3 regions of the Mesorhizobium sp. P2_E10 genome follow, and region 1 is predicted to be linked to each of the others. Evidence: predicted binding sites of a transcription regulator. Region 1 holds the regulator's gene; each other region holds the start of a gene.
The links. Region 1 encodes PhoB, which activates phosphate uptake and scavenging genes when phosphate is short. Its sites were predicted from a motif close to TGTCATNNANCTGTCAT; they were not measured.
Positions count from the first base shown of each region.

Region 2: a site for PhoB is predicted at 1,860-1,876, ahead of AC1D0N_RS23950 (LTA synthase family protein). Genes of this name have one in related genera too.
Region 3: a site for PhoB is predicted at 1,842-1,858, ahead of AC1D0N_RS06415 (RNA degradosome polyphosphate kinase). Genes of this name have one in related genera too.

Region 1 covers NZ_JBFUEK010000006.1:266,874-270,148, reverse strand. The annotation lists gene AC1D0N_RS18500 (ROK family protein) at 1-729, shown strand, start outside; gene phoB (phosphate regulon transcriptional regulator PhoB) at 1,068-1,757, opposite strand; gene phoU (phosphate signaling complex protein PhoU) at 1,777-2,484, opposite strand; gene pstB (phosphate ABC transporter ATP-binding protein PstB) at 2,526-3,275, opposite strand, start outside.
Region 2 covers NZ_JBFUEK010000010.1:124,046-127,320, forward strand. The annotation lists gene fabG (3-oxoacyl-[acyl-carrier-protein] reductase) at 1-652, opposite strand, end outside; gene fabD (ACP S-malonyltransferase) at 710-1,651, opposite strand; gene AC1D0N_RS23950 (LTA synthase family protein) at 1,882-3,275, shown strand, end outside.
Region 3 covers NZ_JBFUEK010000002.1:337,979-341,253, forward strand. The annotation lists gene AC1D0N_RS06400 (TIGR02117 family protein) at 1-280, shown strand, start outside; gene AC1D0N_RS06405 (FAD-dependent monooxygenase) at 281-1,510, opposite strand; gene AC1D0N_RS06410 (zinc-finger domain-containing protein) at 1,530-1,775, opposite strand; gene AC1D0N_RS06415 (RNA degradosome polyphosphate kinase) at 1,923-3,275, shown strand, end outside.

The sequences.
Region 1 (3,275 bases):
ACCGACATCGCCTTCGCCGACATACTGGAAGGCGAATTCGGCATTCCGGCCACCATGGAAAACGACTGCAACATGATGGCGGTGGCGCTGCAGTGGCGCGATCCGGTCCGCTACCACGACGATTTCATCGCCATCCTTTTGTCGCACGGCATCGGCATGGGACTGGTGCTGAAGGGCGAGCTGTTCACCGGCACCCATTCATCGGGCGGCGAGTTCGGCCACATGATCCATCGCCCGGGCGGGGCGCTGTGCCGTTGCGGGCGGCGCGGCTGCGTCGAGGCCTATGCCGGCAACTACGCCATCTGGCGCAACGCCAGGCAATTGGGCGAGGACGCCGAGCCGGTCGCCGATGTCAGCGACGCCGACATGCGGGCGCTCGCCGTCGCGGCACGCGAGAAAGACGGGCCGGAGCGCGAGGCCTACCGCAAGGCCGGCGAAGCGCTCGGCTTCGGCCTCGGCAGTCTTTTTGCGCTGATCGATCCCGCGCCGGTCGCCATGGTCGGCGTCAGCGCCGCCGCCTTCGACCTGATCGAACCGGCGCTGCGCGAGGCCATCGCCCAGACCGCCGGCGGCCAGCACTCGAAATCGATCTCCTTCGACACCGAACCGAACGAATTGCCGCTGATCCGCGAAGGCTGCGCCATGCGGGCACTGAGCTTCGTCGACCAGGAGATCTTCGCGCCGGGCGGGCAGGCACGGGCTGGCGCTATCGGGAAAGACGTGGCCTGAGGACGACGTCAATCATTGATGCCGCAGATTGTCGCCGACTTTGGAGATTGGCCGAAGCCGTCCCAACGTCGTCATCCCAGGGCGAAGCAGGAGCGAAGCTCCGTCGCGGAGACCCTGGGATCCATGCCGTGAAATCGGTCAAAGAATTCAACGGGGCAGAATTCTGCACAGTAGCAACGCCTTGAGGTCGCGGCATGGATCCTTGGGTCTGCGCCGCGTCGCTACGCTCCTTGCTTCGCCCAAGGATGACGAAGCCATGAGCGGGCTGAGCCAATCATCGACGCGTGAGGTCCGGGAGTGGACGCATTCAACCAATAAACGCTTCCGCGCCGAGGGACCTAGTCTTCGCGGATCGCGTAGCCCGCCCCGCGGATGGTGCGGATGACGTCGGGCATGCGGCCATTGTTGACCGCCTTGCGCAGCCGCCCGACATGGACGTCGACCGTGCGCTCGTCGATATAGATCGTCTCGCCCCAGACATTGTCGAGCAACTGGCTGCGCGAGAACACCCGGCCGGGATGCCGCATCATGAACTCGAGCAGCCGGAATTCTGTCGGCCCGAGCCGGATCTCGCTCTTCTTGCGATAGACCCGGTGCGATTCGCGGTCGAGCACTATGTCGCCGACCTTGAGCACACTGGACAGGACTTCCGGCTTGGCGCGGCGCAGCAGCGCCTTGACCCTGGCCATGAATTCCGGCGTCGAGAACGGCTTGACCAGATAATCGTCGGCGCCGGTCGACAGGCCGCGCACGCGGTCGCTCTCTTCGCCGCGCGCGGTCAGCATGATGATCGGCAGCCGCTCGGTTTCGGGCCGCATCCTCAGGCGCCGGCACAGCTCGATGCCGGAAACCGACGGCACCATCCAGTCCAGCACCAGCAGGTCGGGCACGTTTTCCTGCAAGCGGATTTCGGCCTCGTCGCCGCGCGTCACCACCTCGACCTGGTAACCTTCGGATTCGAGATTGTAGCGGAGGAGCACGCCTAGCGGCTCCTCGTCCTCCACCACCATGATGCGTGGCGCGATCATCGACTGGTCACCTTTGTCGTCATGCCGCCGGCGCGGACATCGCCGTCTCGTCCTGCTTCGGACGATTGGCGGGCAATTGCGAGCCGGTCAAAACATAATATGCATTTTCGGCGATGTTGGTCACATGGTCGCCGATGCGTTCGAGGTTCTTGGCGCAGAACAACAGATGCGTGCAGGCGGTGATGTTGCGCGGGTCTTCCATCATGTAGGTCAAAAGCTCGCGGAACACCGAGGTGTATTTGACGTCGATGCGCTCGTCGTCGTTTCTGAGCTTGGCGAGCGCTGCCGCATCGGCGGCGGCGTATTCCTCGACCACCCCTTGCACCTGGATGAGCACCAGTTGGGCCATCGCATCGATGGAATGCGACAGGTCGCGCGGCGTGACGCTGAGGCCGACGGTGCCGACGCGCTTGGCGATGTTCTTGGCCAGGTCGCCGATGCGCTCGAGGTCGCCGGCCATGCGGATCGAGCCGACCACTGCGCGCAAATCGTTGGCCATCGGCTGGCGCTTGGCGATCAGCGTGATGGCGCGGTCGTCCAGCTCGCGCTGGCGCGCATCCATGATGGCGTCGTCGGAGACGACGCGCTGCGCCAGGGCGTTGTCCGAATTGAGCAGCGCCTTGGTCGAGCCGCTGACCATCGAGCCGGCGAGATCGCCCATGTCGCGGATCAGCTTGCTGATCTGCCCCAACTCTTCATCGAAAGATGCGACGGTATGTTCACCCATGATCCTCGTCCTCGTGCCTGAAACTTCGCTGCCGGAACCGCTCAGCCGAACCGGCCTGTGATGTAGTCCTGGGTGCGCTTGTCGTCGGGATTGGTGAACATCTTGTCGGTGGCGCCCTCCTCGACGAGATAGCCGAGATGGAACATCGCCGTGCGCTGCGACACGCGCGCCGCCTGCTGCATCGAGTGGGTGACGATGACGATCGTGTAGTTCTGGCGCAGTTCGTCGATCAGTTCCTCGACACGGGCGGTGGCGATCGGATCGAGCGCCGAGCAGGGCTCGTCCATCAGGATCACCTCGGGCGACACGGCAATGGCGCGCGCGATGCACAGACGCTGCTGCTGGCCGCCGGAAAGGCCGGTGCCGGGCTCCTGCAAGCGATCCTTGACCTCGTTCCAGATCGCCGCCTTCTTCAGGCTCGACTCGACGATCTGATCCATGTCGGCCTTGCGCTTGGCCAGTCCGTGGATGCGCGGGCCGTAGGCGACGTTCTCGTAGATCGACTTCGGGAACGGATTGGGCTTCTGGAACACCATGCCGACGCGCGCCCTGAGCTCGACGACGTCGATGCTCTTGTCGTAGATATCCTCTTCGTCCAGCGTGATCTTGCCGGTCACCCGCGCCGAATCGATGGTGTCGTTCATGCGGTTGAGGCAGCGCAGGAAGGTCGACTTGCCGCAGCCCGACGGGCCGATCAGCGCCGTCACCTGGTTGAGGCGCACGTCGAGATTGACGTCGAACAACGCCTGCTTCTCGCCGTAGAACACGCCGACCTTGTCGCCGCGCATCTT
Region 2 (3,275 bases), on a different contig from region 1:
AGGCGACTTCGGCGCTGGTGCCCATGCGCCGGGTCGGGATCGCCGCCATGATCGCATCTTTCTGCTTGTCGTTGAGCTTGTCGGTCATTGCCGATTCGATGAAGCCGGGGGCGACGCAGTTGACGGTGATGTTGCGGGTGGCGATCTCCTGCGCCAGCGACTTGGAAAAGCCGATCATGCCGGCCTTGGTGGCGCAATAGTTGGTCTGGCCGGGATTGCCGGTGACGCCGACCACCGAGGTGATGTTTATGATGCGGCCGTGCCGGCGGCGCATCATCGGATGGGTGAGTTCGCGGGTCAGCCGGAACACGGCGGTGAGGTTGACCTCCATCACGCTGTCCCAGTCGGCGTCGGCCATGCGCACGAACAGCCCGTCCTTGGTGATGCCGGCATTGTTGACCAGAATGTCGACACCTTCGAGATCGGCCTCCGCCTTCTGGCCGAGCGCCTTGACCTCGTCGCGGTTCGACAAATTGGCCGGAAACAGCTTGACGCGATCACCGAGCTCGGCGGCCAACGTCTCCAGTTTCTCGACGCGCGTGCCGTGCAGGCCGACAATGGCGCCTTGCGCATGCAGCACCCGCGCGATCGCCTCGCCAATGCCTCCCGAAGCGCCGGTGACGAGTGCCTTGCGGCCGGTCAATTCGAACATTTTTGTCTCCCGATCTCAGAGAACACCCTTGGCACGGGTGCGATCAAATCGCCAGTCTCAACCAAGCCCCGCCAGCGCCGCCTCGACATCGGCCGCCGTGCCGACGGCGCCGGTGGCGATGTCGCGGTTGATGCGCCGCGCCAATCCTGACAGCACCTTGCCGGCGCCCACTTCGTAAAGCGTGGTAACGCCGTTTTGGCCGAACCACTCCACCGTTTCGCGCCAGCGCACGCGGCCGGTCACCTGTTCGACCAGGCGGCTGGCGATGACACCGGGATCGCTGGTCGGGGTGACCGACACGTTGGAGACGACGGGAACGACCGGCGCGTTCTTCGTCACGCCTGCCAGGGCCTCGCGCATGACCTCGGCCGCAGGCGCCATCAGCGCCGAATGGAAGGGCGCCGAGACCTGCAGCATCAACGCCCGCTTGGCGCCCTTTTCGGTGCACAACTTGGCCGCCAGCTCGACCGCGGCCCTGGCGCCGGAGATGACCAGCTGGCCGCCGCCATTGTCGTTGGCGATCTGGCAGACTGAGCCCTTGGCGGCCTCCGCGCAGGCGGCTTCGACATCGGCCTGCTCCAGGCCGATGATCGCCGCCATGGCGCCCTCGCCGGCCGGCACCGCCGCCTGCATGGCGTTGCCACGGATGCGCAGCAGCCGGGCGGCATCGGCGACAGACACGAAACCGGCGGCGGCAAGTGCCGAATATTCGCCGAGCGAATGGCCGGCGACATAGGCGACCTTGTCCTCCAGCGAAAAGCCGCGCGCTTCAAGCGCCCGGACCGCCGCCAGCGACACCGCCATCAGCGCCGGCTGGGCATTGGCGGTCAGCGTCAGCGTCTCCTCCGGTCCTTCCCAGATCAGCTTCGACAGGTTTTCGCCGAGCGCTTCGTCGATTTCCTCGAAGATCTGGCGCGATTCAGGAAAGGCGTCGGCAAGGTCCTTGCCCATGCCGACAGCCTGGCTGCCCTGTCCCGGAAAGGTGAATGCGACGGCCATGTGAGGCTCCAGAGGCTGGTTTTTCCTGCCTGTGACGCAAGGCGGGCGGCCAAGTCAAGTCCACAGGGGGCCATTCGCGACCGGTTTCGGAACGGCGACACTGGGCGAGTGCCTGATCCAAAAGGCTTTTTGGCGATCACTCATGATGAAAACCGAACACGATTCGTTTGCTGGCTCTTCTCATTTTCGCCACAGGCGCTAGCTTTGCGTGACAGTTCGATGACAATTCGATGACGCATTTGTTGCGGGCCGGGGATTTTAAGGTGGCAAACCGTTTGAAGCGCGCTGGCAAGGCCGCGCCGCAGTTTCTGGAAGGCGATCCGTCCACCGGCTATCTGCCGGGCCGGAAATGGCCTGTTATCCGCTATGGGCTGCTCAGCCTGCTCGCGTCCGCAATCCTGGTTTTCGCAATCGAACTGATCGTGCGCGGCGACTTCATGGGCACGGTCGGCTTCTTCCTGCAGCCGTTCAAGCCGGGTTGGACCACCATCATCATCTTCGCGCTGATCCTCATCGGCCTCGATGCCGTGCTCGGCCGCAGCCACCAGAGCCTGATGATCGTCGCACCGCTGACGTTGGCGCTGGCGTTTGTCGGCCACCAGAAGTCGCTCTATCTCGGCGACCCGCTCTATCCCACCGACTTCCTCTACTCCCGCCAGATCGTGGCGCTGATGCCGCTTCTGGTGCGTGATCGCCCGGGAACCGCCATCATGATGGCGGTTGGCATCGTCGGCGGGCTGTCGCTGCTGGTCTATGGCTGGCGGCTATGGCGCCGCCGGGTGCCGGCGCTCAGCCACAAGGGCCGGCTCGCCCGGCTGACGCTGACCGTGCCGCTGCTCGCCTTCGTCGTCTCGATCATGGACTATGCCACTTTCTCGTGGACCCGCGACCGGCTGCAGATCATCCCGATCATGTGGGACCAGAAGGAAAACTACGCCTCCAACGGCTTTGCGCTCGCCTTCGCGCTCAACGTGCCGATGGCCCATGTCTCGGCGCCGGCGGGCTACTCCGAAAAGGCGATCGCGGCGATCGACAGATCCGATGTGACGGCGTCGGTGCCGGCAGAGAAGCCCGACATCATCATCGTCATGAGCGAATCCTTCTGGGATCCGACCAAACTGCCCGGCGTCACCATCACGCCCGACCCGATCCCCAATGTGCGGGCACTGCGCTCCGGCTATATGTTCTCGCCCGAATTCGGCGGCATGACCGCCAACATCGAGTTCGAAGCGCTGACCGGCTTTTCCAACGCCTTCCTGCCGGCCGGCAGCATTCCCTACCAGCAATATGTACGCACCCCGACGCCTTCGCTGGCGACGTTCCTGAAAGGCCAGGGCTACAGGGCGCGCGCCATCCATCCCGGCACCAACTGGTTCTGGAACCGCGGCGCGGTCTATGCCGATTTCGGCTTCAACGACTTCAAATCGGAAGAAAACCTGCCCTATCTGGAAAAGCGCGGACCGCTGGCCTCCGATGCGGCGATGACCGACGAGATCATCCGCGAGGCCGACGCCAGCGACGATCCGGTATTCTTCTTCGCCGTCAGCCTGCAGAACCACGGGCCCTACGAGCCGCATCGCTATTACAATCCGACCCACAAGGTCGACGCGCGGATCAGCCCGTG
Region 3 (3,275 bases), on a different contig from region 1:
GCGTCCCGACGTCACCGGCTTCGACATCGGCGAGGAGCGTTTTGCTGCGCTGCTCGATTTCATCGAAGCGAGCTTCCAGCAAGGGCCGAACGGACCGATCCTTGTCCCGGATGCGGCCTATTCCAGATATGACGGCTTTTATGAAGCCAATGGCCATTTCAATGCACTGGTCGGCTGCAACACCTGGACGGCGGCGGCCTTGCGCACAGCCGGCCTGCGCACCGGCTGGTGGAACCCGTTGCCGGTCTCGCTCGGCCTGTCGATGCGGCTTTATGATTAGCTATCGACGTCCGACGGTTTCGGGCACCCGCCAGCCATAGAGCCAGTCCAGGTCTGAGGCGAGCTTTTCGGACGAGCGCGTCGCCAGGAACAGATTGCGGGCCATCGCCACCGGCCCCGCAGCATGCCAGGCGAGCCGGTTGACGGCGCCACGGCGGGCAACTTTTGCTACACGCGGACGCCGTTCCTGTTCCCACGCGGCAAGCGCACCCTGGAGATCGGCAGGCAAGGCGGCGACGAAGCCGGCAAGCGTTGCGGCATCCTCGATCGCCATCGCCGCGCCCTGTGCGGCAAACGGCGTCATCGCATGCGCCGCATCGCCGATCAGCGCGATGCCATCCGACGTCGTCCAGGGCTGGCGCTGGTCCACTGTATGGATCGGCCACGCCGTCCACGGCCCGGCTTCTTCGACCAGCCGGGCCAGTGCCGGCGCCGTGCCGCGCATGGCGCTGGTGAGGATCTTGACGTCGGCATTGCCGGACCAACCCTCGGCGATGATCTCACCCTTGGTGAACGCAGCAAGGTTGAAGGCGGTGCCTTTGCTGACGGGGTAGGCGACGAGGTGGAAGCCGGGATGCAGGAAGGTGGTGACGCAGTCGGTTGCAGCGATCGCCGCGAAGGCTTTTCCGGCGGCGCTGTCGGCGCTGACCGTGGCGCGCCAGGCGAGTTCGCCCGAAAACCGGTTTCTGGACGAAAACCCGGCAGCAGCACGGGTCGCCGACCAGACACCATCGGCGCCGATCAGCAGGAACCCCTCGGCCTCGACGCTCTTGTCGCCAATCTCAGTCGTTGCGATGAGGCCATGCGGCCCCTTGGCGACGCCGCTGACGCGCGCGCCGGTGACAAGCTTGATGCCAGGCAATTCCGCCACGCGCGCCATCAGCGCGTTTTGCAGATCGGCGCGGTGAGCGACGAGGTAGGGGGCCTGCCAGCGCTTTTCGGCCAAGTCGCCAAGCGGGACGCGCGCCAATTCGCGCAATGTTCCTGCATCCCTAAGCACGACCGCCTCCGGCCGCACCGCTGCCGGCGACAGCCGGTCGAGCACGCCGAGCTGGCGAAGGATGCGCGTTGCGTTGGGGGAAAGCTGGATGCCGGCGCCAGCCGCTTCGAGGCGCGGCGCTTGTTCGAACAGCTTTATCGGATAGCCGCGCTCGGCGAACGCTAGGGCAGCGGTCAGCCCCGCAACACCCGCCCCGGCGATAACGATCTGCCGGGACTGCATGTCGCTCATTGGGATCGTCGCGAAAGAATCAGGCGGCCTGGTCGATATACAGGCACCCGGCCGGCGCCGTTTCCGTTGCCTTCAGCTTTGACGAATAGCGATAGAGCGTCGAGCAATAGGGGCAGACTTTTTCATCGTCGTCGCCCATGTCGAGAAACACATGCGGATGGTCGAAAGGCGGATTGGCGCCGGTGCACATGAATTCCCTAACGCCGATGTCGATCGCCGCGTGGCCCGCATCGTTCTGGAAATGGGGAATGGAACCGCCTGCCATCGTCGTCTCCTTGCTCTCTCGTTTAGAATTGCATCTGGATCATAACCCGTCTCTTTGCAAGATCGATGAAATGAAACTGTCGCAAAAGCCTGTCACAGGATAAGTTAAGCCGGTTAACCGGCTGAGCAGTCGAGAAGAGCAGGAACCATGAACGAACTGAAGCCGGTACAGAGCGAATTCACCACCGTGGAGAAGGCCAGCTCCGAAGGCGGCAACCCCGACCGTTTCGTCAACCGCGAGTTTTCCTGGCTGCAATTCAACCGCCGCGTTCTCGAAGAATCGCTGAACCTCAATCATCCGCTGCTCGAACGCGTCCGCTTCCTGTCGATCTCGGCAGCCAATCTCGATGAGTTCTTCATGGTCCGCGTCGCCGGTCTCGCCGGCCAGGTGCGCGAGGGCATCACGCTCAAGAGCCCGGACGGCCGCACGCCGGAGCAGCAGCTCGAACAATTGCTGCGTGAGGTCGAGCGCCTGCAGGAGGACCAGCAGAAGAGCCTTTCGGCGCTGATGCTGCTGCTCAACAAGGAAGGCATAGAGAGCATCGCCCGCGACGCCCTGACCAAGGACGAGAAGGTCTGGCTGGAAGACCATTTCCAGGAGCAGGTGTTTCCGGTGCTGACCCCGCTATCGATCGACCCAGCGCACCCGTTCCCGTTCATTCCCAATCTCGGTTTCTCGATGGCGCTGCAACTGCGTCATCGCAAGAATGGCGAGGAGATGAGCGCGCTGTTGCGCCTGCCGGTTGCATTGAAGCGCTTTATCCGTCTGCCCGACCGCAAGCATCATGTCCGCTTCATCCCGCTCGAAGAGGCGGTCGGCCTCTATATCGGCAAGCTGTTCCCCGGCTACGAGGTCAAGGGCTCCGGCACATTCCGCATCATCCGCGACAGTGATATCGAGGTCGAGGAAGAGTCCGAGGATCTCGTGCGCCTGTTCGAGACGGCGCTGAAGCGCCGCCGCCGCGGCTCGGTCATCCGCATCGAGTTCGACAGGCTGATGCCCAGCGAGTTGCGCGACTTCGTCGCCGGCGAGCTTGGCGTGTCGTCGAGCCGCATCAGCGTTCTGACCGGTCCGCTGGCGCTCAGCCAGATCTCCGAAATCGTCGCCGTGGCCCGCGACGACCTCAAGTTCACGCCCTACAATCCGCGCTTTCCCGAACGCATCCGCGAGCATGGCGGCGACTGTTTCGCCGCCATCCGCGAGAAGGACATCGTCGTTCACCACCCTTACGAATCCTTCGACGTGGTGGTGCAGTTCCTTCGCCAGGCGATGGCCGACCCGGAAGTGGTGGCGATCAAGCAGACGCTGTATCGCACCTCAAACGACAGCCCGATCGTGCGGGCGCTGGTCGACGCCGCCGAGGCCGGCAAGTCGGTGACAGCGCTGGTCGAGCTCAAGGCGCGCTTCGACGAGGAGGCCAACATCCGCTGGGCGCGCGACCTCGAGCGCGCCGGCGTCCAGGTCGTGTTCGGTTTCCTCGAACTGAAGACCCACGCCAAA